Regions from separate parts of the Wukongibacter baidiensis genome, predicted to be linked through region 1. Evidence: riboswitches for the same ligand, from Rfam matches in the RefSeq annotation. Region 1 holds a riboswitch; each other region holds the start of a gene.
What was found. Region 1 has a riboswitch for lysine ahead of dapA (4-hydroxy-tetrahydrodipicolinate synthase). Riboswitches for the same ligand answer to the same signal wherever they lie in the genome.
Positions count from the first base shown of each region.

Region 2: another riboswitch for lysine. It lies ahead of R9X47_RS14235 (aspartate kinase); the one in region 1 lies ahead of dapA (4-hydroxy-tetrahydrodipicolinate synthase).
Region 3: another riboswitch for lysine. It lies ahead of R9X47_RS04085 (Na+/H+ antiporter NhaC family protein); the one in region 1 lies ahead of dapA (4-hydroxy-tetrahydrodipicolinate synthase).

Region 1 is NZ_CP138202.1:5,619,496-5,627,329, forward strand. It holds gene R9X47_RS25395 (sigma-54-dependent Fis family transcriptional regulator) at 1-1,454, shown strand, start outside; gene R9X47_RS25400 (CD0519/CD1768 family membrane protein) at 1,512-2,726, opposite strand; gene hpt (hypoxanthine phosphoribosyltransferase) at 3,018-3,542, shown strand; gene dapD (2,3,4,5-tetrahydropyridine-2,6-dicarboxylate N-acetyltransferase) at 3,636-4,361, opposite strand; gene dapB (4-hydroxy-tetrahydrodipicolinate reductase) at 4,417-5,169, opposite strand; gene dapA (4-hydroxy-tetrahydrodipicolinate synthase) at 5,181-6,068, opposite strand; lysine riboswitch at 6,204-6,392, opposite strand; gene R9X47_RS25425 (aspartate-semialdehyde dehydrogenase) at 6,450-7,445, opposite strand.
Region 2 is NZ_CP138202.1:3,126,008-3,133,841, forward strand. It holds gene R9X47_RS14215 (chloride channel protein) at 1-1,197, opposite strand, end outside; gene R9X47_RS14220 (hypothetical protein) at 1,232-2,440, opposite strand; gene R9X47_RS14225 (LCP family protein) at 2,655-3,629, opposite strand; gene R9X47_RS14230 (hypothetical protein) at 4,009-4,332, opposite strand; gene R9X47_RS14235 (aspartate kinase) at 4,675-5,880, opposite strand; lysine riboswitch at 6,105-6,291, opposite strand; gene R9X47_RS14240 (Na+/H+ antiporter NhaC family protein) at 6,478-7,827, shown strand.
Region 3 is NZ_CP138202.1:817,338-825,171, forward strand. It holds gene R9X47_RS04055 (stalk domain-containing protein) at 1-115, opposite strand, end outside; gene speB (agmatinase) at 393-1,307, opposite strand; gene R9X47_RS04065 (sigma-54 interaction domain-containing protein) at 1,498-2,850, opposite strand; gene R9X47_RS04070 (CBO0543 family protein) at 2,981-3,526, shown strand; gene R9X47_RS04075 (CBO0543 family protein) at 3,556-4,005, shown strand; gene R9X47_RS04080 (hypothetical protein) at 4,039-4,500, shown strand; lysine riboswitch at 4,655-4,837, shown strand; gene R9X47_RS04085 (Na+/H+ antiporter NhaC family protein) at 4,979-6,532, shown strand; gene R9X47_RS04090 (UDP-glucose dehydrogenase family protein) at 6,723-7,834, shown strand, end outside.

The DNA.
Region 1 (7,834 bases):
GACTTATAGCCTTTGATCAAGATCAAAAAAAATCAATAGTAAGTAATAAAGAGAACCTTTTGGAATTTCTCACAAGAATGTCGGATTTGATTGCTACAAAGTTAATTGAAGAGAAAAAGACCCAAGAAATAAACTTATTAGCAAAAGAATTAGAGGTTTTGCTTGATTCCATTGATATGGGGGTTGTGTCCTTGGATATAAAGGGCAATATTTTACATTACAACTCTAAAGCAATGAATATGTTTGGCATTAAGAACAAAGGTGAATATGTGAGTAATATAAAGGAATTAGTTGATGATTTTGAACTAGAGAGTATTGTGAATAATAAGAAAACCATAAGGAATAGAAAATTTTATTACAACATTAATGGAAATAATCTGAGTGGTATATATAATGCCAATCTAATATTTGTTGAAGAAGAGGTCATTGGTCTTGTTCTTACCTTTAGTAAAATGAATGAAATCATTAATGTTGTAAATGATGTAATGGGCGCAAGTCTAGAAATGACATTTGATGATATCATAGGTAAAAGTACGACCTTAGATCTTGTGAAGAATTTTGCTAGAAGGGCTGCCAAGAGTACTTCTACAATACTAATACAAGGAGAAAGCGGTACTGGAAAGGAACTGTTTGCAAGGGCTATTCACTTTTCAAGCGATAGAAGAAAATATCCTTTTATACCTATAAATTGTGCCGCTATACCGGAAAATTTACTTGAGAGTGAGCTTTTTGGTTATGAAGAGGGTGCTTTCACAGGCGCAAAAAAGGGAGGGAAAACTGGAAAGTTTGAATTAGCTAATAGGGGAACTATTTTTTTAGATGAGATTGGGGACATGCCGCTGCATTTGCAAACAAAGCTACTTAGAGTACTGCAAGAAAATTTGATTGCTCGAATAGGCTGTAGGGGATTTATACCTATTGATGTTAGAATTATAGCTGCCACTAACAAAAAGCTTGACGATATGGTAGGGGATGGTGAATTTAGAGAGGATCTCTATTATAGATTAAATGTAATTCCTCTGTATATTCCTCCACTAAGGGAAAGAAAAGAAGATATTTCTGTCTTAGCAAATAAGTTTGTAGATAAGTTTAATTATAAGTTAAATAAAAACATTCTTGAAATAGATCGAGATGTTATAGAAGTGTTCATGGATTATGGTTGGCCCGGAAACGTAAGGGAACTAGAAAATACTATAGAATATTCGGTTAACATGGCAATGTCCAACTCTATTAGTATTAACGATTTACCAAAACGGATAGGAGTAAGTAAACAGACATCATCTTCAAGCTATTCACAAAGAATAATGCCATTAAAAGAACTAGAAAAGAAAGAGATTATAAAGGCTATGGAAAAATTCGGGAAGAGTAAGAAGGCCATGGAAAAGGCCTCAGAGGCATTAGGCATTAGCAGAGCAACTATTTATAGAAAGATAAAAGAATATGATTTAGATTAAAAAGTTCCATGTTCTAAGCTTTTTTGCATTTAGAACATGGAACTCTTGAATTTTGGACTATATTAAAAAAATCATACTATATAAAACATATAAATAGTGAGCAAATATACCTCCGCACAGACCGCCGATTGTATGGCTCAAAATTGCTCTATTAGCTAATTGTCTTACTCCGAGGGCATCCATCATACCTACATGTGTACTTAGATATCCACTCCAGCACATCCCCATTGCTGTGAAGACTGCTATTTCATTTGCTCCAATAATACCATTTTTTAAGAACTCTGTAACTAATGCTAAAGCTGCCCCAACAGATCCAAGAGATGTAATAGGGAAAGCAATTGCTTCTGCGCTTTTAAATCCAAATAAAGGTTTAAGTATAGGTGAAATAACATTTCCTAGCCTTGGAAGAAGGTTCACTCCTTCAAATGCCACACCTTTATAAATTGCTACACCATTTTCAACTTCGCTTGGACCAAAGGTTAGTATCATAACTATAGTACAAATAAATAATACTCCAGGTATAATAGCAAGACCCATTTCGACGCCGTTTTTTCCGCCTTCTAGTATGGCATCTAGTGCTCTTTCTAATACATTACCAGAACGTATCTCTCTAACCTTATTAAAGCCAGTATCTTTATCTGAAGCTGAAATTTTAATATTATCAGATACATTATAGAATTTCTTAGTATATCGAAGCATAAACTTTACACTGACTATACTTCCAAATACAGCCCCTAAATTACCGATTATAACTGGAACTACAAATTCTGTTCCTTTCCCTTGACTAATCATAAATGTCGTTAATATAAGTCCCATTCCAAAAGCAGTTCCGAGATTGCATAATACAGGAACTTGATGCTTTTCAAAATACTTAATAAACCCTTTGTCCTTTGATAAAGATATTATTGCAGGGTTGTCGGATAAATAAGTCGTTATAGCTCCTATTGATGCAGCCCCAGGAAGTCCATATAAAGGTTTCATAATAGGGGAGATAATCATATTTATAAGAGCGACAAATCCAAATTCCGATAGGAGAGCAGCGAAGGAACCAGCTAATACTGCTATAGCCATTATAAAGAATACAGTGTTTAATAGTAATTCGTGGGCAGTTTTCATTATTACATTAAACATTATTCCAACGCCCATTTCAGAACTTAAATAGGCAAATGATAAAATAATAAATCCTAAAAATACAAAGGTTTCTTTAGAAACAGGTTTTTTTGTTTTGGGGAGTGTATTAGTTGATACAACTCCTTTGTTAACGTTTTCCATAAGCATACCACCTTTAGTCAGTTTTATAGAGCTCATATAGTAAAACTCTACTTATGCATATACATATGCTCAATGATTTAATTGTACAATTTGTTTATATAACTTTCAATTGCCTGATACTAAATTAAAATTTAAATAATTGTAATATTTGATCTTGGTTTAATGGGGGTTTATGGAAAAAATCTGGGATTATGTTGAAATATGCAATTTCTCAATTGACAACTTTATAAATATTAATTAGAATAGTAAAATATAAACGTAAAAAAATTTGGAGGTAATACTATTATGGATATAGAAAAAAAACGAAAAGAGGTTCTATTTAGTAGGGAAGATATTCAGAAGAGAGTAGAAGAATTAGGTAAGCAAATATCTAAAGACTATGAAGGTAAGAATCTTTTAGTTGTTTCATTATTAAAAGGAAGCTTCATTTTTACTGCGGATTTAGTAAGAGAAATCAACATACCTGTTAAAATTGAGTTTATGACTACATCAAGCTATGGTCATTCTGAAGAAAGTTCGGGGAAAGTAAATGTGCTTTATGATATAAAGGGAGACTTAGAAGGCTATGATGTACTAATAGCCGATGATATTGCAGATACTGGTATAACAATGGAATTTGTTATGGATTATCTAAAATCAAAAAATCCAAATAGCGTAAAGAGTTGCGTTCTATTAGATAAACCGTCAAGAAGAAAAGTAGACCTTGAAGCAGATTACGTTGGATTTACTATTCCAGATAAGTTTATCGTTGGTTACGGATTGAATTATGGAGACTACTATAGAAACGTTCCTTATGTTTTTGCTTTTGTAGACTAAATAAAATTAAAATGTTTTAATATAAAAGAGATAGTATCAGTATATAGATACTATCTCTTTTTATATTAGATATAAGACGATTTGCTAAATTATTTATCCTCTTAAATCTTCTAACAATTGTGTCTTATCAGCAGTTTTTTCATCTTTATCCTTTATGATTTTAGCAGGAGCTCCAGCTACAACAACATTTGGAGGTACATCGGCTGTAACTATAGAACCAGCTGCAACAACTGCGTTCTCACCAATTCTAACGCCCTCCAATATAACAGCGTTTGCACCAATCATAACATTATCCTCTACTGTTACAGGATCAGCACTAGGTGGTTCAAGGACACCTGCTAAAACAGCACCCGCACCAACGTGAACATTTTTACCTACTGTTGCTCTTGCGCCTAATACAGCATTCATATCAATCATAGACCCTTCACCAATTTCAGAACCTATGTTTATAACTGCTCCCATCATTATAACAGCATTTTTTCCTATTTTAACTCGATCTCTAATAAATGCACCAGGTTCTATTCTTGCTTCGATATTTTTTAGGTCTAATAAAGGAATAGCAGAGTTTCTTCTATCGTTTTCAAGAACAACATCTTCTATGATGGAACTGTTTTTCTCTATAAAGTTAGCTACATCAGTACTCTCACCAAATAGAATCCAGAAGTTTTCACCACCAAAGATTTTTATACTTTCATCTTCGATAGAATCTAGACTTCCCTTGACATATGCCTTTACAGGAGTAGACTTCTTCGCATTCTTGATAAATTTCGCAATCTCATATGGATTAGTTAGATCATAAGTATTTGTTTCCTTCGTCATTTGTTAAATCAATCCTTTCTTAAGTTAAGTAATTAAATCACTATACTATTATTTACTATTTTAATATATCATCCATATTATATAAACCATTTTCTTTAGAAGTCAGAAATTTTGCCGCTTTTATAGCACCAGAGGCAAAAACCTTCCTTGACATAGCTGTATGTTTGATCTCAATAACTTCATCGGGTCCAGCGTAGATAACAGTATGTTCTCCAACAATAGTTCCGCCTCGTACAGCATGGATTCCAATTTCTGAGCTTTGACGTTTTGCCGCTCTTCCATATCTTCCGTAGTTATAATCTTTGCTTCCTGACAGCTCTTCATTAATGGCCTCAGCGATCATATATGCAGTTCCGCTTGGAGCGTCAACCTTTCTATTATGATGCTTCTCAATGATTTCGATATCAAAATTATCTGCTAGGATTTTTGCAGCCTTTTTAGCTAAATCCATTATAAGATTAACACCTAAAGACATATTACCTGACCTAAAAAGAGGAACCTTTTTAGATGCTGTGTTAATCTTTTCAACTAAAGATTCATCTAATCCAGTTGTACAGATAACTGCAGGGGTATTTGTTTTAACACAATAATCAACTAGGCCAGATACTACTGAATGATGAGAAAAATCTATTATAACGTCTGCTTTAATATTACAATTATTGAAATCAGCGAAAACGGGATAATTATATGGACATGCTTCTGAGCTATCAATGCCTGCTACAACTTCCATTTCTGGATTTTCGGATATTAGATCAGTAAGCACATGCCCCATCTTACCATTAGATCCGCAAAGTATTACCTTTATCAAAATTATCCCTCCTATTTAAGTAGTCCATATTCTTTCATTCTAGCCTTAAGGATTTCAAGGTTTTCATCAGACATATCAACTAAAGGAAGTCTAAGATTACCCATTTCAAAGCCCATTAGATTCATGGCTGTTTTAACCGGTATAGGATTTACCTCTAGGAAAAGGGAATCGATTAGAGGCTTCATTTTTAGCTGAAGGTCGCAAGATCCTTTTACATCACCATCAATAAATTTTTGAACTAAATCATGGGTATCCTTAGGAGCAATATTAGCTACTACTGAGATTACTCCATCACCTCTAAGTGACATAAGGGGAACAATCATATCGTCGTTTCCAGAATAAATGTAAAAATCCTCTGGAACTAGTCTTGCCATTTCTGCAACTTGAGCGATATTACCGCTGGCTTCCTTTATTGCGCAGATATTTGGATGCTTAGATAGTTCTCCTAAGGTTGAAGGAAGCAGGTTTACTCCTGTTCTACCAGGCACATTATATAAAACAATTGGAATATTAACAGCATCAGCAATTGCAGTAAAGTGAGCAATCAAACCTCTTTGAGTAGTTTTGTTATAGTATGGAGTAACATGTAACAAGCCATCAGCTCCAACTTTCTCTGAATATTGACTCATCTCAATAGCATGGGCAGTATTATTACTTCCAGCCCCAGCGATAACAAGTATTCTCTTATTTACTTTCTCTACTGTGAATCGAATAACTTCCTTTTGTTCTGCGTCTGTCATTGTAGATGGTTCTCCAGTGGTTCCGCAGATAATTATGGCATCAGTACCTTGTTCTATATGCCACTCAAGCATTTCTTCAAGCTTATCATAGTTTACTTTATCCCCGTTATATGGAGTAACCAATGCAACCCCTGAGCCTCTAAATAAATTCATACTCAAACAAATCATCCTTTCATACAAAATTTTATAGTAAATATTATTTAACAATTTAACTTTTTTTAGCAAAAATAAAAACAGTCAAGAGCAAAAAGCGCTATTGACTGTTTGGAAGTCAGCTAAGTTCCTTTTTGCCCTGTGTGAAATAGCACTCCATCAAAAGACTGGGCTTTCAATTGACGACAGTACTATACTTGTTCAGTATAGTCCCAACACATATCCTTGGGGAAAGACATATGCTTCGGCAGCTGTACCTTTCCAACAGAGATTAATTCCCCTGATGTTCATCTGAAGTACTCTTTACAAACTGCGGCCTCTAGATCACAACCAACGTAATTCTGTATTTGTTTTTTTATCATTTTTCTTTTGAATACTAAATAAATATTAAAGGTCTTTTACTAATTCTTCTGCAATTTGAACAGCATTGGTTGCTGCACCTTTTCTAATATTATCAGCAACAACCCAAAAATTCAAGCCATTTTCGATACTAAAATCTCTTCTTATCCTACCAACGTATACTAGATCAGTTCCTCTGGCGTTTGTAGCAAGAGGATAAACGTTGTTTTCTGGATCATCTTGTAGTACGATTCCAGGACTTGATTTAAATAAACTCTTTATATCATTAACTTCAAATTCGTTCTCAAACTCAAGATTTATTGCTTCACTATGACAATCATATAAAGGAACCCTAACAGTAGTAGCAGTTATCTTTATGTCATAGTCATTCAATATCTTTTGCGTTTCATTTATCATTTTCATTTCCTCTTTAGTATATCCATTTTCCATAAAGATGTCTATATGAGGAAGACAATTATTTGCTATAGGATGAGGATAGGCATTCTTTAAATCGTTACCCTTTAAGCCCTCTTCTAAATCCTTTATACCCTTTACACCAGAACCAGAAACTGCTTGATAAGTAGAGTAAATAACTCTTTTAACTTTGTACTTATCATGTAAAGGTTTTAAAGCAACCACTGCTTGAATCGTTGAACAGTTAGGATTTGCAATAATTCCTTTATGTGATTTGATGGCTTCTGGATTAACCTCAGGAACAACTAATGGAACATCCTTTTCCATTCTCCAAGCACTACTATTGTCTACTACGACTACTCCTTTTGAAGCAGCTATTGGGGCAAACTTTTTGCTTGTATCCCCACCGGCAGAAAAAAGAGCTATGTCTATGTCCCTATCAAATGAGTCTTCCTTTAGCTCTTCAACGGTATATTCGATACCCTTACACTTTACCTTTTGGCCTGCAGACTTTGATGATGCAAAGACATATAGGTTTTCATATGGAAAGTCTCTTTCTTCTAAAACCTTTAAAAAAGTTCTTCCAACCATTCCTGTTGCGCCAACAACGGCTATATTTGCTTTTCTCAAAATAAAACCTCCCATTCTCCACTTAAAATAAAAGTCTACGCCAGTTGTAACAAAACTGTAGGATTGTACATACATTATTCTATGATAATTCATCGGTTAAATATATAATATGCCCAAAGAATAATGATTGTTACATCTTATATTTATTAAAAAATACTTAAAAAAATACAGAGACCTTTTATATAGAACAGCAAAAAGAAAAAATGCTTTCTTCCTTCCTTGTACCTAAATTATATATATGGTAACACTTGTCAGAGGGGATGTCAACAAAAAAGTCTATTATAAATATAAAGATTCTTATGGCAGATTTTTTCAAGCATGAAGCCAAAATTATATTTATTCATAAGTTAAAATTTCTTAAGAAAATTCGTGGTTTTAACTTGAAAAAA
Region 2 (7,834 bases), 2.5 Mb from region 1:
ATTATCAGTTAGTTCAAATAATATTATCGATCCAGTTAAGGGTGCATTTGCAAATGCTGCAATCATAGCTCCCATTCCAACTAGAGCATAGGTATTTACATTGAATATTTTAAGTTGCATAATTTCTGCAATGTTTCCGTATATACTTCCTACTGTAGCTCCAATAAATATACCAGGTACAAAAACTCCTCCTACTCCTCCCGATCCCAAAGTAAGTGCAGTAGCAAGCATCTTTCCTAAGGATAGGAATATAAGAAGTCTTAATTCATAACTTCCTTCTACAATTTCCTTGATAGTTCCATATTTGATATCAAATATCTCGGGCAGGAAGTACCCAATGAACGCTACTCCCAGAGCTCCTACAACAGGATAGAATACTGAGTTTATCCTTATTCTCGCTATATTCTTTTTGATATAATCAATCAGCTTCATATAGAATACTGCAAATACTCCTATCAAAATACCTAGACCCACATAAAGAACAAGTTCTCTATAGCTTACTAAACCAAAATTTCCTTCTATTACAAAGAATGCACTATTTCCTATCAAAACTCTCGCTATTATTACAGATGTTATAGATGATATTACAATAGGTGCAAAGTATTCGAGGTGCTCCTTACTCATTAAAACCTCAAGTACAAATACTGATGCAGCAATGGGGGCATTAAATACTCCAGCAATAGCCCCCGAAACACCACAACCTATCAATATCCTTAGTTTCGTCTTACTAAAATTAAATTTATATCCAATGGTAGCCCCTATTGCCCCGCCAAGATGAACTGTGGGACCTTGGCGACCTGCTGATAATCCAGAACCAAGGGTGATAATTGTCTGTAATATTTTTATTAAAACAATTTTAGGTTTCATCAGAAACTTGTTTATATATCTCAATTCCTCAAGTACTCTTGATACTCCAAAGCCTTCATCCTTCTTATCTAAAAAAAATCTATTAATTATACCTATTGTAGCTCCACCTAAAATGGGTATAAAAAACAGTCTAAGCCTAATGGAAATATTTGATGTGCTAAATAATTGATCGAAGAACAAATGTCGAGTAATATCTACCATTTTATTAAATGCTATTGCAGCAGTTCCAGTAACAACACCAATAAAAACTGCTAAGCCCATCATTATTAGATTTTCGTATCTTTTTTCATCACCTATAAGCTTATTAGCAAATGATAAATAATACCGCATCTTTTCATCTTCCTTCTGTTATGTTTTTAATCGATTAGGGTAACATCAAGGTTGCTTTGATATGCTCATATATATTTTTCGAGTAGTACAAATTATCTTCGTATGCAATATAGTTATCATATATTAATACCTCTTTAGATTTTCCTTCTACTGAAAATTTAAGAACAAATCTTAAGTCTTCATTAATAGTAGTTTCATCACTTGTTCTTTCTATTTTCTCGGGCTTTGATTTAAGTATCTGTCTTGGGAGTTCAACATTATAGTAGGAACTATTCTCTAGGTCATATACTCCTTCTAGGTCTTTAACCACAACTCTATCAGCCTTCATAAGAAATCTTAATTCGTTTTCTCTCGCTGAGTTTTCCTTTGGCAGCTTGTCTACTATATAATCCCATAACTGCTTATCATACTTGCAGTATAGATATACTATTGGAGTATCAATAATCATTACTTCTTGATTTTTTATATAGAATTTATAGTCTGGATTTCTTTTAATAGTTATTTCGTAATTTGGATACATTGTAGGAGTTCCAATATACTGGTTCTGGTCCTCTATTGATAATATCTTAAGTCTTGAAATCAAACCCTTCGTCTCTCTCTTGTCCATAACATACATGGTATTTTCATCCCTGGCGCTTAAATATACTTTATCTGAAATTGGATATAAAATCTTTTCAAGTAATTTACCAATATACATCTCTTCTAATAGTGTTACAAAATTTCTAAATTCTCTTTCATCAAGTTTGTATATATACTTCATGTCATCTGTACTTTCTATTTTTTCAATTATCATATATTCACTCTGGTTATATAACCTTATCTTGATATTTTTCGAGAATATATCAATTTCATAATCATATAAATCAAAGTCTGTTATTTCTTCTTTAATTTCAGATATATCAACCTTTTCTTTTTGGAGGGCCTTAAAGTTTGCAACAAATACTGCTCTATCCTTTCCATTTAGCTCTACTACGCTTGATTGCTTAACATAGCCTTTTATGTATATTTTTTCTATTTCATTAAAAATATCCTGAATAGAGAAATCTGGTTGCTTGTCTTCGCTGTTCTCTTCTGTGGATACATCAATACTCTCCTTAACCTTCTCAACCTCTTCAACCTTTGTCTCTACTACCGGTTTTTCATTATTTTTTGTCCCCATTGTTCTATATGTTATTATTCCACTAAAAATAGACAAAACCATAATGAAAAAAATAAAATATAGTATTATTTTTTTATTTAACATATTTCATCACCTAAATTATAATTTTACATTCAAATTTTTACATTATTCATATATTTCTTAATTTATTCTACAAATTTTAATAAATACCTTCATAAAAAGAACAAAGTCTTTGATGAACATTCTCAGGATGGACTTTATTGAAATACATAAGGGAAATTACAAAGTTATTCTAGACTTCAAAAATTATAAAAAGCGGCTTTATCAGCCGCTTTAACTACTCTTCTAAACCTCTTTTATATATTTGTATCATCAACTGTTCAGTTGCACTTGGATCATGGATATAATATGATGCTCTTTTAGTATTCTCAGCCTTACCAGGAAGTCTATATGTCTCAATATCCTCGACAGAGATTCCTATAGCACTTTTAGCATAGTATATTATATCATCTAGTTCCATACTGGTTTTAACAAATTTAAAGGCTGTGTGGGCAACCACTGGCAATTTAAAACTTAATGCCCTTTTGGCAGCGGCTTTAGCAAATTGCTGTTGACGCTGTATTCTTCCTAAATCACCACTAGAATGACTTCCATCATCATTCTGCCTATGTCTTAAAAATTTAACTGAATCCTTACCATTTAACACTCTAGTACCCTTTTTAAGATCTATGCTAAGTGGAGGATTAGAGTAAGGATCGGTATACTTCATATCAAATGGAATTGTAACTTTAACTCCTCCAAGGGAATCAATTATCTGCTCTACTCCTTTATATGACAATGTAACATAATGATGTATTGGTACTTTTAAAACATTTGCTGCAACCTTCATAACACCCTCGGGTCCACCACCCTTAGATTTTTTATGTCCATATACAGCGTTAATCTTTTTCTGATCTGCGGAATCATAGCCCTTTATATGATAGTATGTATCTCTAGGTATAGAGATTAAATCTATATTTTTACTCTTTGGATCAAAACTGGCTAGAATTAATGTATCTGTTCTCGTTCCTTCTAACCCCATTAACAATATGTTTATCCTTTTGCTTTTTTCTACTAATTGCTCAAGTTCTGATTTTTCCTTTACTTCTGTTTTTTCTGGTTCTGGAGAAACTACTATATCATCAGGCTCTATCGGACCCACAGTTTGATTATCTGATTCACTAGTCATTTTTAGAAATGCTAATACTCCGCCACCCAAGAGTAGAGTGAAGCATATAAAAGAAACAATAAATACTTTCAAAAAAGATTTCATCAAATTCACCTTCCACAACAAATATTCCTATATAAAAAAGTCTTTTGTAAAGATTCTCAAAGTCAGCTTTTCTGAAATACATAAGGAAAATTATGTTCATTCATAATTTTAGCAGGTTTATAATTTCCTATGTATTGTAAAAACATCCACGATTTAGTAATCAAAACAGTTTTAAGAGATTTATCTTTTGCCAGATATTATATATACCAAATACTATTTTATCATACATTTAATTTATTTTGATAATTAATTTTTCATTACAAAAAATTAACAGCGGATAAGCTAAAATGTTATCCTCTGTTAATGACTACTCAAAAACTACTTCTGATATTACATGTTATTTTACGACGCATAATAAATTGTAGGTTCATTATATTTATCAATGCATGAGAGCTTCTAAAGTAAATCCTATTATTACCATAACTACAGCCATTAATGCAGGTCCCATTCCTTCTCCACCACGCATTGGATCTTCGAACTTCTCCTTGGTTTTCCTTACAAAGTATTCTTTTCTTATCCGCGGTGTCCCTACTAGTAAAACAACTGAGATAATCATAGCCACTGATCCTGCACCTAAAACTGCTATATATGCGCCCTTAAGAAACTCCCATCCCTTAAAGAGAGAAAATGCCCCGCCAATCACAGCAAATATCAGCGAATAAATTAACCCCTTAAAAACATACGTTAATAAATTTTTTATCAAAACGATCTCCCTTTCTCCTGGTTTCTATTTTACCCTAATTATATTTTTACAAAAAAGAAGGGAAACTGTCAAATTTACAGTTTCCCTCCTTAAATATATATTCATATGGGGGTATGAATATCAGATTAAAGAAATCTATACTATAGATTTCCGAAAATTGCACATAAATGCAATTCCCTTAGTTTTATTATAAATGATTTCATGGCTTTTAGCATTATAATAATTAAAATTTTATCAAGGAAATTTATGCAATTTTCTAATTTGCTTGAATTTGCTTTCAAATTATATCAAAATATACAACTTCTTATCATTTTTTCACATAGTATTTAAATGAAATTACCTTTATAAGTTGAATTCTTTTGCCACAGCTATAACTGCTTTTTCTTTGTCGCTAGTATTTATAGTATATGATATTCTTATTTCAGATGTTGTCACTTGCTTAAACTCAATGTCGTTATCTGCAAATATCTTAAACATCTTAGCTGCAACTCCTGATTGACTTTTCATTCCTATACCAACAACTGATAATTTTGTTATATCTTCTTCAACATCTATTTCAATACCTTCTAACTTACTTTTTACATCTTCCATTACCTTATCAATTATGAATTTATCACTTTGAGGTGCAGTAAAGGAAATATTTATATATCCATGGGATGGTGCCGTCTGGCTAATCATATCAACGTTTATATCATTCGAAGCCAAGTTTTGAAATATCATAGATATATTCCTTGCTGCATAAGGAACATGGTTTATAGTTATCATTATATCATCATCACTGACAGATAATCCAGTGATAACTTTACTTTCCATAGACTCATCAAACTCCTTTATATATGTTCCTGGCCATTCTTCAGTACTTAAGGCCACGTATATAGGAACACTAAATCTTTGTGCAATCTCTATTGATCTGGTTTCCATGACTCCTGCACCGAGGCTTGCCATCTCTACCATTTCTTCATAACAAATGTAGTTAAGCTTTTTAGCAGTTGAAAAAAGTCTAGGATCTACTGTATAAATACCGTCTACATCGGTATAAATCTCGCATACTGAATCTAGCTTAGCTGCTAGAGCTACGGCAGTAGTATCAGATCCACCTCTTCCTAAGGTAGTAATGTTACCTTCTTCATCTGCACCTTGAAATCCTGCCACAACTACTATCTTCCCATCACCAATATGCTTCTTTACCTTTTCAATTTCTATATCAGTAATTCTAGCCTTTGTATGATAACCCTTAGTAATTATTCCTGCTTGAACTCCTGTAAGAGATATAGATTCGTAGCCTAGTTCCTTTAAGGCAATTGACAATAGGGATATCGATACTTGTTCTCCTGTAGACATAAGCATATCTAGCTCTCTTCTATCAGGATTAGGAGCGATATCCTCAGCCATACCTAAAAGTATATCGGTGGTTTTTCCCATAGCTGATACTACAACTACAACGTCATCACCCTGAGCTTTTCTTTTGGCTACCCTTTTAGCTACATTTTTTATCTTATCTATAGTTCCTACGGAGGTTCCTCCATATTTTTGAACAACTCTTGCCATGCATTTCACCTGCCTTTACTTACAATAATAACTTTGTTTTTTTAACATAGATAACCAACTTTAATGAAAAAAATATTCATTGAAAAAATATTGGAGCTTTCATTATTTTCTGCTGAATATTTTTAATTTTAAGGTTGAGTCTCTATAATTTAACAAATAAAAAAACAGCCAAGAGCAAAAGGCAGCCATGACTGATGATATTATCATCAAATACCTCTCACCCCGCACAAATCAGCACTCCATCGGAAGATTGGGCAATCAACCGTAGACAGTACTATACTTATTAAGCATAGTCCCAATATATTACCTAGGGAAGTAATACATTTCGGCAATTATACCTTTCTTCTAACTCTACGATTTCCCCAAACCTAAGTTAAAATACTAATTATAATTGCATCCTCTAATTTGCACTCAAAGGATTTCTTATTCATTTCCATGTATCTTATCATAATTGTTACGTTCTGTCAATATTTCAACACCACATCTATCCCTCTTAATCAGCCCAAAAAGCTTACTACAGCTTGATTAAAGTTGGTTTTCCTATAAAAATATATTATAATAAATATGTTCACAGAATACTATTAAACGAGGTAAGATATGAAGAGAACAATCGAAACAAAGTATACATATTTAACGATTATCGTTACAATTATTGCAATAATAATAACTTTAATATTAAACATACCTTTATACTATGGACTTTTAATGGGACTCCTCATGGCTTGTGGGATTTCCTACAAAAACGGATATTCCCCCAAAGAAATTTTTCAAATGATTATCAAGGGTGTTAAAGGCGCTCTAATAATACTGATTATGATGTCTCTAATCGGAATGCTCATAAGTATATGGATGTCTAGTGGAACTATACCTACTATGATTTTCTACGGATTTAAGTATTTATCAAATACAAATATTATCTTGGCTGCATTCCTTACCAGTTCAGCTATTTCCATGGTTCTGGGTACGGCCCTCGGTACCATAAGTACTATTGGTACTGTTTTTCTAAGCTTAGCCCTTGGCTTAGATTTACCTATGGCACCCTTAGTTGGGGCAATAGTTTCTGGTGCATATTTAGGAGATAGAACATCTCCAATGTCAAGTAGTGCCAATTTAGCCGCTACAATTACTGAAACCAATATTATTGATAACATAAAACACATGATGACAACTACTTTGCCGGTTTTTTCTTTGAGTGCAATATTATATTGGATCATTGGCAATAATCTTGTTAATGATATTTCAAGTTCAAGTGATATTAAATATTTTCAGGAACTTTTATCATCTAACTTTCAAATTGAATTTGTTTCACTACTGCCACCATTATTAATCTTAGTTTCAGCAATTGCCTTTAGAACTTCAATAGTCAAAAGTATAACCCTAGGATTAATAGCCAGTGTTCTTATTTTTCTAATTAGAGATGGTGCTTCTATAGTAGATACCATATATATAATAATTTTAGGCTATAATCCTGACAATGTGGAGATTGGAAGGATTATGTCCGGTGGCGGATTTGTATCAATGAAAAATGTATTATTAGTCATTGGTATCTCAACGGGTTTAAATGGAATTTTAGAAGGCACAGAAATGATCGCCCCTCTAATCGAGAGCTTCTCCAATAGTATTAAAAGCGTAAGGAATCTTATTCACAAGACAGCTATTCTCTGTATTGCTGTATGTGCTATAACCTGTAGCCAGGCCCTTACTACTATAATACCGGGGCAATATTTAAAAAAGGTTTATGGGGAATTTAATCTTTCTAAAAATACCTTAGCCCGTACTATTTCCGATGCTGGAATTGTCATAGTTCCACTTATACCGTGGAATATTAACGCTATCTTAGTTTCATCAATAATGAAGGTTCCAACATCAGAGTATCTACCTTATTCTTTTTTATGTTACATGCTTCCTATGCTAACTTTTGTTTATCCAATGTTTAGAAAAAATTAAATTTTAA
Region 3 (7,834 bases), 1.6 Mb from region 1:
TTGTGACTTCTCCCTCTTTAGGCTGTATAGGAGAGTTTTCTCCAATTGATGCATAGGAAGCACTACTAAGTAATATTGTTCCTGCTAATGTCAATGCTACGATTTTATTTTTCATTTTACAATTTTCCTCTCTAATTTTCAGTTTAAAATGCCAATGAAAACTTACTCTTCTTTTGGCTCATATATTTAGACCTATATTTACATATAAAAGTTTCAAAAAAATTGTTAAATGATTTTAATATTATGTAAACTCAAGTCATCATCGAGCCCTTCGCTTTGATCAGATTTTTCTTCGAAAAATAGCCAAACAAAAGAAACGACTTAAGTTTATAACTAAAGCCGTTTTTAAGCTGATAAATTATTTTTCTATTTTAATTTATATATCTAAATTATTAACAGTTTTTTCTACGTTGATGTCCCCAACATTCTGTAATAATCTTTCTAGCTGCAAAGAGTGATGTTAAAGCAGGATCTAGATTTGGAGCCACCTCTACAATATCAAATCCAATAATAGGTAGATCAAAAAGGCCACGCAATAGGTCAAGTAATTGTCTACTATTAAGCCCTCCAAACTGAGGTGTACCTGTGCCAGCTGCATATGCAGGATCAAGACAGTCAATATCTAATGTTAGATATATTTTATTAAATCTTTTCATTTTCTCTTTTACATTTTCTAGGACCTTTTCAACCCCTATTTTATTAAATTCATAGGAATTAACTACATTGATTTTATTTTCTTTCATGAACTCTAGTTCATCCATCTCTATTGATCTGATACCAATAAAGAATATACTTTCACTATCTGGAACATTTTTTAATTCTAAAGCTCTTCTCTCCGTAGAGCCATGGGATAGTTCATCGCCTTCAAGTCTGTCGCATAAATCAAAGTGTGCATCTATGTGAATAATACCAAATGATTCGTCTAAAGCTTTATCTATACCTCTTTGTACTGGAATTGTTGTTGAATGATCTCCACCAATCATAGTGAAAAATTTTCCTTTTTTAACTAGTTCACATACGGTTTCTTCTACTTCCTTAAATATTTCATCCCTATTTTCACCGGAAATATCGCCTTTATCAACTATCTTTAAATCTGCTATACTTTCAAAATGCTCTGTTGTTGGGGCAATAGTATAGGTAATCTCTCTTAAAGCTCTAGGTCCATCCTTTGCACCGCCTCTGAAGCTAACACCACCATCAAAGGGTATCCCGAAAACTACTATGTCAGCTTCCTCAGTTGGCAAATTGGGTTGATTTAGTCCAGCCCATATCGATTCTTCTTTGATCATATCCTTTGTATTTTTCATATTTAAAACCTCCTAATATAATTTCTAGTTTTTGTTACTTGCTTTATATAATATATTAATGCAATAAATATGCCAGAATATCCTTCTTTTTATAACGCTGTTATATCTAACTTTAATATGAGTCAGTAACAACTTTACTATATAAAACGTAAAAAAATCTTGCCCAAAATAGGCAAGATTTTTTTACACTTTAAAGATTAAATTTATCCATTTTATACCTTAATGATTGTCTTGTTATTTTAAGCTTTTTGGCAGCTTGAGACATATTTTTTGATTCCAGTAAGGTTTTCACTATTATTTCTCTTTCGAAGTCATTTACCATTTCATCTAAAGATCTATCTTCTCTTTCATAATTCTCCATAATCTTCTGCTTATCTTTATCAAAACCCCCATTATAGATAATATATTCTGGTATATCCTTTAAAGAAATTTCATTTGATGTAGACAGATTAAAACCAGCTTCCAAAGCATTTTTTAATTCTCTAACGTTTCCTGGCCAGCTGTAATTATGGAGTATTTTTTCAACCATCTTCGTTACATTGCTTATTCTTCTATTCATTAGCTTATTATATCTATCTATAAAGTAATCTGTTAATAAAGTGATATCTTCTTTTCTTTCAATTAGATTAGGAAGCTCTATTTGTATAACCCCTATTCTATAAAACAAATCACTCCGTATAAGGTTGTTTTTGATTCCTTCTATCGGGTTAACATTCATGGCTGATATCACTCTTACATCAATATCTATACAGCTTTCTCCACCAATTCTTCTAATTTTTTTCTCTTCAAGGGCCTTTAAGATTTTTGATTGAAGTCCTATATCCATTGAATTAATTTCATCTAAGAATAAGGTTCCTCCATGGGCTAATTCGAATAACCCCTTCTTATTTTCAGCTCCTGTGTAGCTCCCTTTTACAGTACCAAATAGAATACTCTCTAATAATGTGTTTGGAATGGCTGAACAATTTTGGGAAATAAAGGGTTCTTTTTTTCTAGGACTATGGCTGTGTATGGCTTGTGCAACCATTTCCTTTCCGGTCCCAGTCTCTCCATATATCAATACCGATGAATTAGTTTTTGCTATTCTTTCTACTTTATTTTTAATCTCAAGCATTTTGGGACTTTCTGTGATTATATCATCTAGTTTGTATAGCCTATTCTCTGATTTAATAAGTCTATTATATTCATCTTCAAACACCGAAGCTTCAACGGCTCCAATAATCTCACCATTGTATTCTATTGGATGAGTAAAATTAATTATATTCAGTTCTTTACCTCTAAAATCAATTACTTTTTGTTTTTCATTAATTATGGGCTTTTTAGTTTTCAGCACCCTCAAAACGCTACTAGTTTTTTCAGTTAATGATGGGTACACTTCTAATATATGCTTACCCGTAATCTCTTCGTTTTTTAGGCTTTCCAGCTTATCATTAAATATAGTAGAATACTCTACTATCCCCGCCTTATTTACAATCAACAGAGCATCGACAAATTCATATATTTCCGTCATATATTTAAGGTATTCCTTTATCAATTTCGGCACCTCTACTTTTTTAGTGATATTATAATATACTTACCATCTAATTTTCAAGAATATATATTAAGTATTTTTTATTATATAAGGGGTAAAATAATATAATGATCGAACTTACTTTTTATTTAGGTGATACATAATGTTAGATACATTTAATGATATTTTAAAACTTCATAAAAAGCTTGCAAATTTAGAACACCAATATTGGAAGGATCATGTTGTATTTTCACTAAATTGGTGGATACTACTTATTACTTTTATTCTGCCATGGCTTATTTGGTGGAAGATCTGTGATAAAAAACAGATTAAGGAACTACTACTATATGGTTCTTTCATTATGATAGTAGGCTCTACTTTCGATGATTTGGGGCGAGCCCTTTCACTTTGGGCATATCCCTATGAATTAGTTCAAGTAGCCGACAGATTAAATTCCGTCGACTTTAGCGCCTTACCTGTTTGCTATATGGTAATTTATCAGTTCTTTCCTAAATGGAAGTCCTTTGCTATATCAAATTTAATTTTTTCTCTTTGTTGTGCTTTTATTCTCGAACCTTTTTTAGTATGGTTGGGCATTTATAGAACATTAACTTGGAAATACATATACTCATTTCCTATATATTTTGCAATTGCAATAATCGGTAAACTTATCATTAGTAAATTAAATAAGATATCAAGATTCGGTTAAATAATTTTTCCAAAGGTTGTGACAATCATATGAGTGTAGAGACTCTAATTCAATACTTAGCAATGTTTATATCAATAATGGCATTGATTATAATGAAGAAAGGAATGAAAAAGTTTGTTCCTGTTGCCATGTTCGCCAGTCTTTATGCTAATCTTTGGTGTTACATTGCAAAGTACTATAAATTCTGGAGTTTTCCAGTAAGGATTTTTCCAATAGTAAAAGACATTTCAATACCCGTAAATGTAGTTGTAGTACCTATTATTGCAATGTTTTGGGTCAGATATTACCCTACAAAGTCAAATAAGAAATTATTTTGGGCCCTTTCTTGGACAACTGTATTGATAGTAATTGAGGTACTTATTGGAAAGTTCACTAATCTAATAGAATACTCTAATGGATTTAAATGGTACCATTCATATGTTCTGTGGTTTCTGAGCCTTTATATCTGGAGGGGTTTTCACCATTGGATTTATGATTAATCATTCACTTTGAACAGAGGATGTGAAACGTGTATGTCGTCTAAGGGCAACGGGCTTGAGAAGGTTTTATGGAGCATTGCTATACCAGGGTTTGGACAGCTACTAAATAAAGCATATTTTAAAGGAATGGTCTTAATTACCTTAGAAATCTTTATCAATCTTAAGGCTAATCTAAATACTGCAATTATGTTTAGTTTTCACGGTAATATTCAAAGATCTATTGAGGTTACAAACTTTTATTGGTTAATGTACTATCCTTGCATATACTTTTTCTCTATTTGGGATGCTTATAAAGATTCAGTTGATAGGCCCACTCCCTATCTTTTTCTCCCCTTTGTCCTTGCTGCTTATTTTTCTACAGTTGGAGTAATATACTCAAAGAATTTTGAAGTTCTAGACACACCATTAGGTCCAGTTTGGTTACCCTTAATCGCTGGCGGATTAGGTTTATCTATAGGATTTCAACTAATGAAAATACTTCTTCGTAAAGTCTAAGGACATTTCACAAAACATATCAATCCCCTTAAAAATTCATAAATTTTTAAAATCATTTCAATTTTCAATAATAAACTTTTTTTATTGACAAGTTATTTATGCTGTGATAAATTTTTATACATGTCAATTAAATACTATTACCTCATCCCTAAATGGTTGAGGTAGAGGCGCGATACCTAAGAGTACCTATATGGAGGCCGAAAGCCCTAGAAGTATAGGAAAAGGAGTTATCGCCGAAGCGATAGATAACAAAATCTATTGCTGGGTCTACATCGAATAGGTGTAGGACTGTCATCAGGTTGCTTGCCCTACCATCTGATGGAGTGCTATCTCATTATGGGCAGATTTGGGATAGGTGTATCTTCTGTTTTTGTGATGCTTAAACACCTGACTAGTCTAGTTAGGTGTTTTTTTGTTGTTAACAGTTACATGCTCCTATCGCCTTAGAAGATTTTAATAATATTAGGAGGAATCGATTATGGAATACGGATGGTTATCAATATTACCACCAATCTTAGCAATTATTTTATCACTATTAACTGGCGAAGTTCTATTGTCACTATTTTTAGCGGTTTTAGTAGGTGCAACAATTGTATCTTCTAATCCTATACTTGGATTCACTACTACCCTAAATAAATATGTTGTTGGTTCTTTAACCGATGAATGGAATGTTAGTATACTTATTTTTTGCCTTTCTATTGGAGGTTTAATCGGGCTGCTTAGTAGAAATGGCGGAACAAAGGGTATAGCCAATGTAATTGTTAGTAAGGCCAAAGGAACTAAGTCAACATTATTTATGACTTGGCTTATGGGAGTTCTTATTTTCTTTGATGATTACGCAAATTCTCTTATAGTCGGGAATACTATGAGAGGCATTACTGATAAAATGAAGATCTCTAGAGAGAAGTTAGCATATATAGTTGATTCAACAGCTGCTCCTGTATCGAGTATAGCTCTGATATCCACTTGGGTTGGCTTTGAAACCGGGCTAATAAGAGATAGTATAACTAAGCTTGGTCTAGATCTTAATCCATACAAGATTTTTCTCCAGACTATCCCCTATAGATTTTATAGCATCTTAGCCTTGCTATTTGTTTTATTAGTTATTTTCACAGGAAAAGATTTCGGTCCAATGGCAAGGGCAGAAGGGAGAACTAGATTAACTGGTAAGCTTTATAGCGATAATGCTAATCCCATAGTTTCCGATGAGGTATCGTCTTTAGTCCCAGAAGACATTGATGGCAAATGGTATAATGCGGTTATTCCAATATTCTCTGTCATTGTCATTACAGTTATTGGCCTATTTATCAATGGTGGTGGTCTCAATGGTGTTGGTATTCAGACAGCTTTTGGAAATGCTGATGCCAGCGTAGTTTTACTTTGGTCATCCTTTGGAGGAGCAATTATTGCTGCGTTAATGTCCTTAGCTCAAAGGCTATTATCTATAAATGAGATATTAGACTCTTGGGTATCAGGAGTTAAGTCTATGACCGTCGCTTCGCTAATATTAGTACTAGCTTGGTCCTTAGGCGGTGTTAATGATGATCTTGGCACTGCAGAATTCATTGTGGGATTAGCTAAGGGAAATCTACCACCATCACTTTTACCATTACTTATGTTTATATTACCTTGCTTGGTAGCTTTCTCAACTGGATCGTCTTGGGGTGCTAACACCATAGTTATGCCTCTGGCAATACCATTGGCGGTACAGCTTGGAGGTACAGAATTACTTATTCCTGTTGTAGGTTCTGTTTTAACTGGAGCGGTTTTTGGAGACCATTGTTCTCCCGTATCGGATACAACAATAATGTCTTCTATGGCAAGTGCATGTGATCATATAGCCCATGTCAAAACACAACTCCCTTATGCTATAACTGTAGCATTGGTTTCTATAATAGTTGGCTTTATACCTGCAGGACTTGGCTTGAATCCATTTATTTCTCTTATCTTAGGCGGGGCTTTATTAATAGGATTCTTATTTAGATTTGGACGCTCTACGGATAAAGTTTCCGGGGCACAAGTTACAAAGTAATAAATAGCAATAGAAAAGTAAGGTTTACTTTGTCAAAACTATATATTTATTTGTCACCTTATAAGCATTTTTCAATATAATGTATTAGCCCTAACTAAGGATTTAGGACCTAATCTAGGGTTGTTTCTTTGAAAGTTAACTATATCTGAAAAGCTATATAGTTATAAATACATTTAGGAAGGTGACTAAGATGAATATATCTGTTATAGGTGCTGGATATGTGGGATTAATCACATCGCTAGGCTTTGCAAAACATGGAAATAAAGTGATATGCGTCGAGAAAGACATAGAAAAAGTCGAAAAACTAAATAAAGGTATTCCCACAATCTTTGAAGAAAATCTTGAAGAGCTACTTAATGATTGTTTAAGTTCTAAAAGTATTTTCTTTACAAAGAATATCCATCAAGCTATAAGTGATTCCGATGTGGTATTTATTGCAGTAGGGACACCAGAAATGGATAATTGGGATGTTGATATAACGCAAGTTACTGAGGTTGTTAATCAAATTTCTCATTCGATTAATAAATACAAGGTTATTGTAAACAAGAGTACTGTCCCAGTAGGCACTCAAAAATATGTAAAAGATTTGCTTATAAATAATGGAGTCTCTAAGGATAAATTTGATGTTGTTTCTAATCCTGAGTTTCTAAGAGAGGGAAAGGCAATACATGATTTCCTAAATGGAGATAGAATTGTCATCGGTTATGATAGCGAAAAGGCTAAGATGATAATGAAAAAACTGTATGAGCCTTTTAATTCGAAGGTAGTTTTCACTCCACCGGAAGCGGCAGAATTAATTAAATATGCTTCCAACGCCTTTCTCGCAACAAAAATTTCTTTTATAAATGAGATAGCTAATTTGTGTAATAAAGTTGGTGCAAATGTTGAAGCAGTTGCTGCTGGTATGGGACTTGATAAAAGAATCTCTCCAGAATTTTTGAGGGCAGGAATTGGTTATGGTGGCTCTTGCTTTCCAAAGGATACTAAGGCCTTAGTATCAATTGGGAAAAAGAATGGATGTGACTTTAAAGTCGTTAATAGTGCCATAGAAGTAAATGAAAATCAGAGAGTACTTCCGGTAAAAATATTAATGGATCGATATAAGAGTTTAAAGGATAAAACTATAACAATATTAGGTCTAACCTTTAAAGCTGGCACCAATGATATTAGAGAAGCTCCTTCACTATATATAATTGAGGAATTATTAAAGCAAGGTGCGGTCATTAAAGCCTATGATTTAGAAGCTTCCGATGAAATCAAAAAAATATTTCCAAATATAAATTATTGTGATGATTTATATGA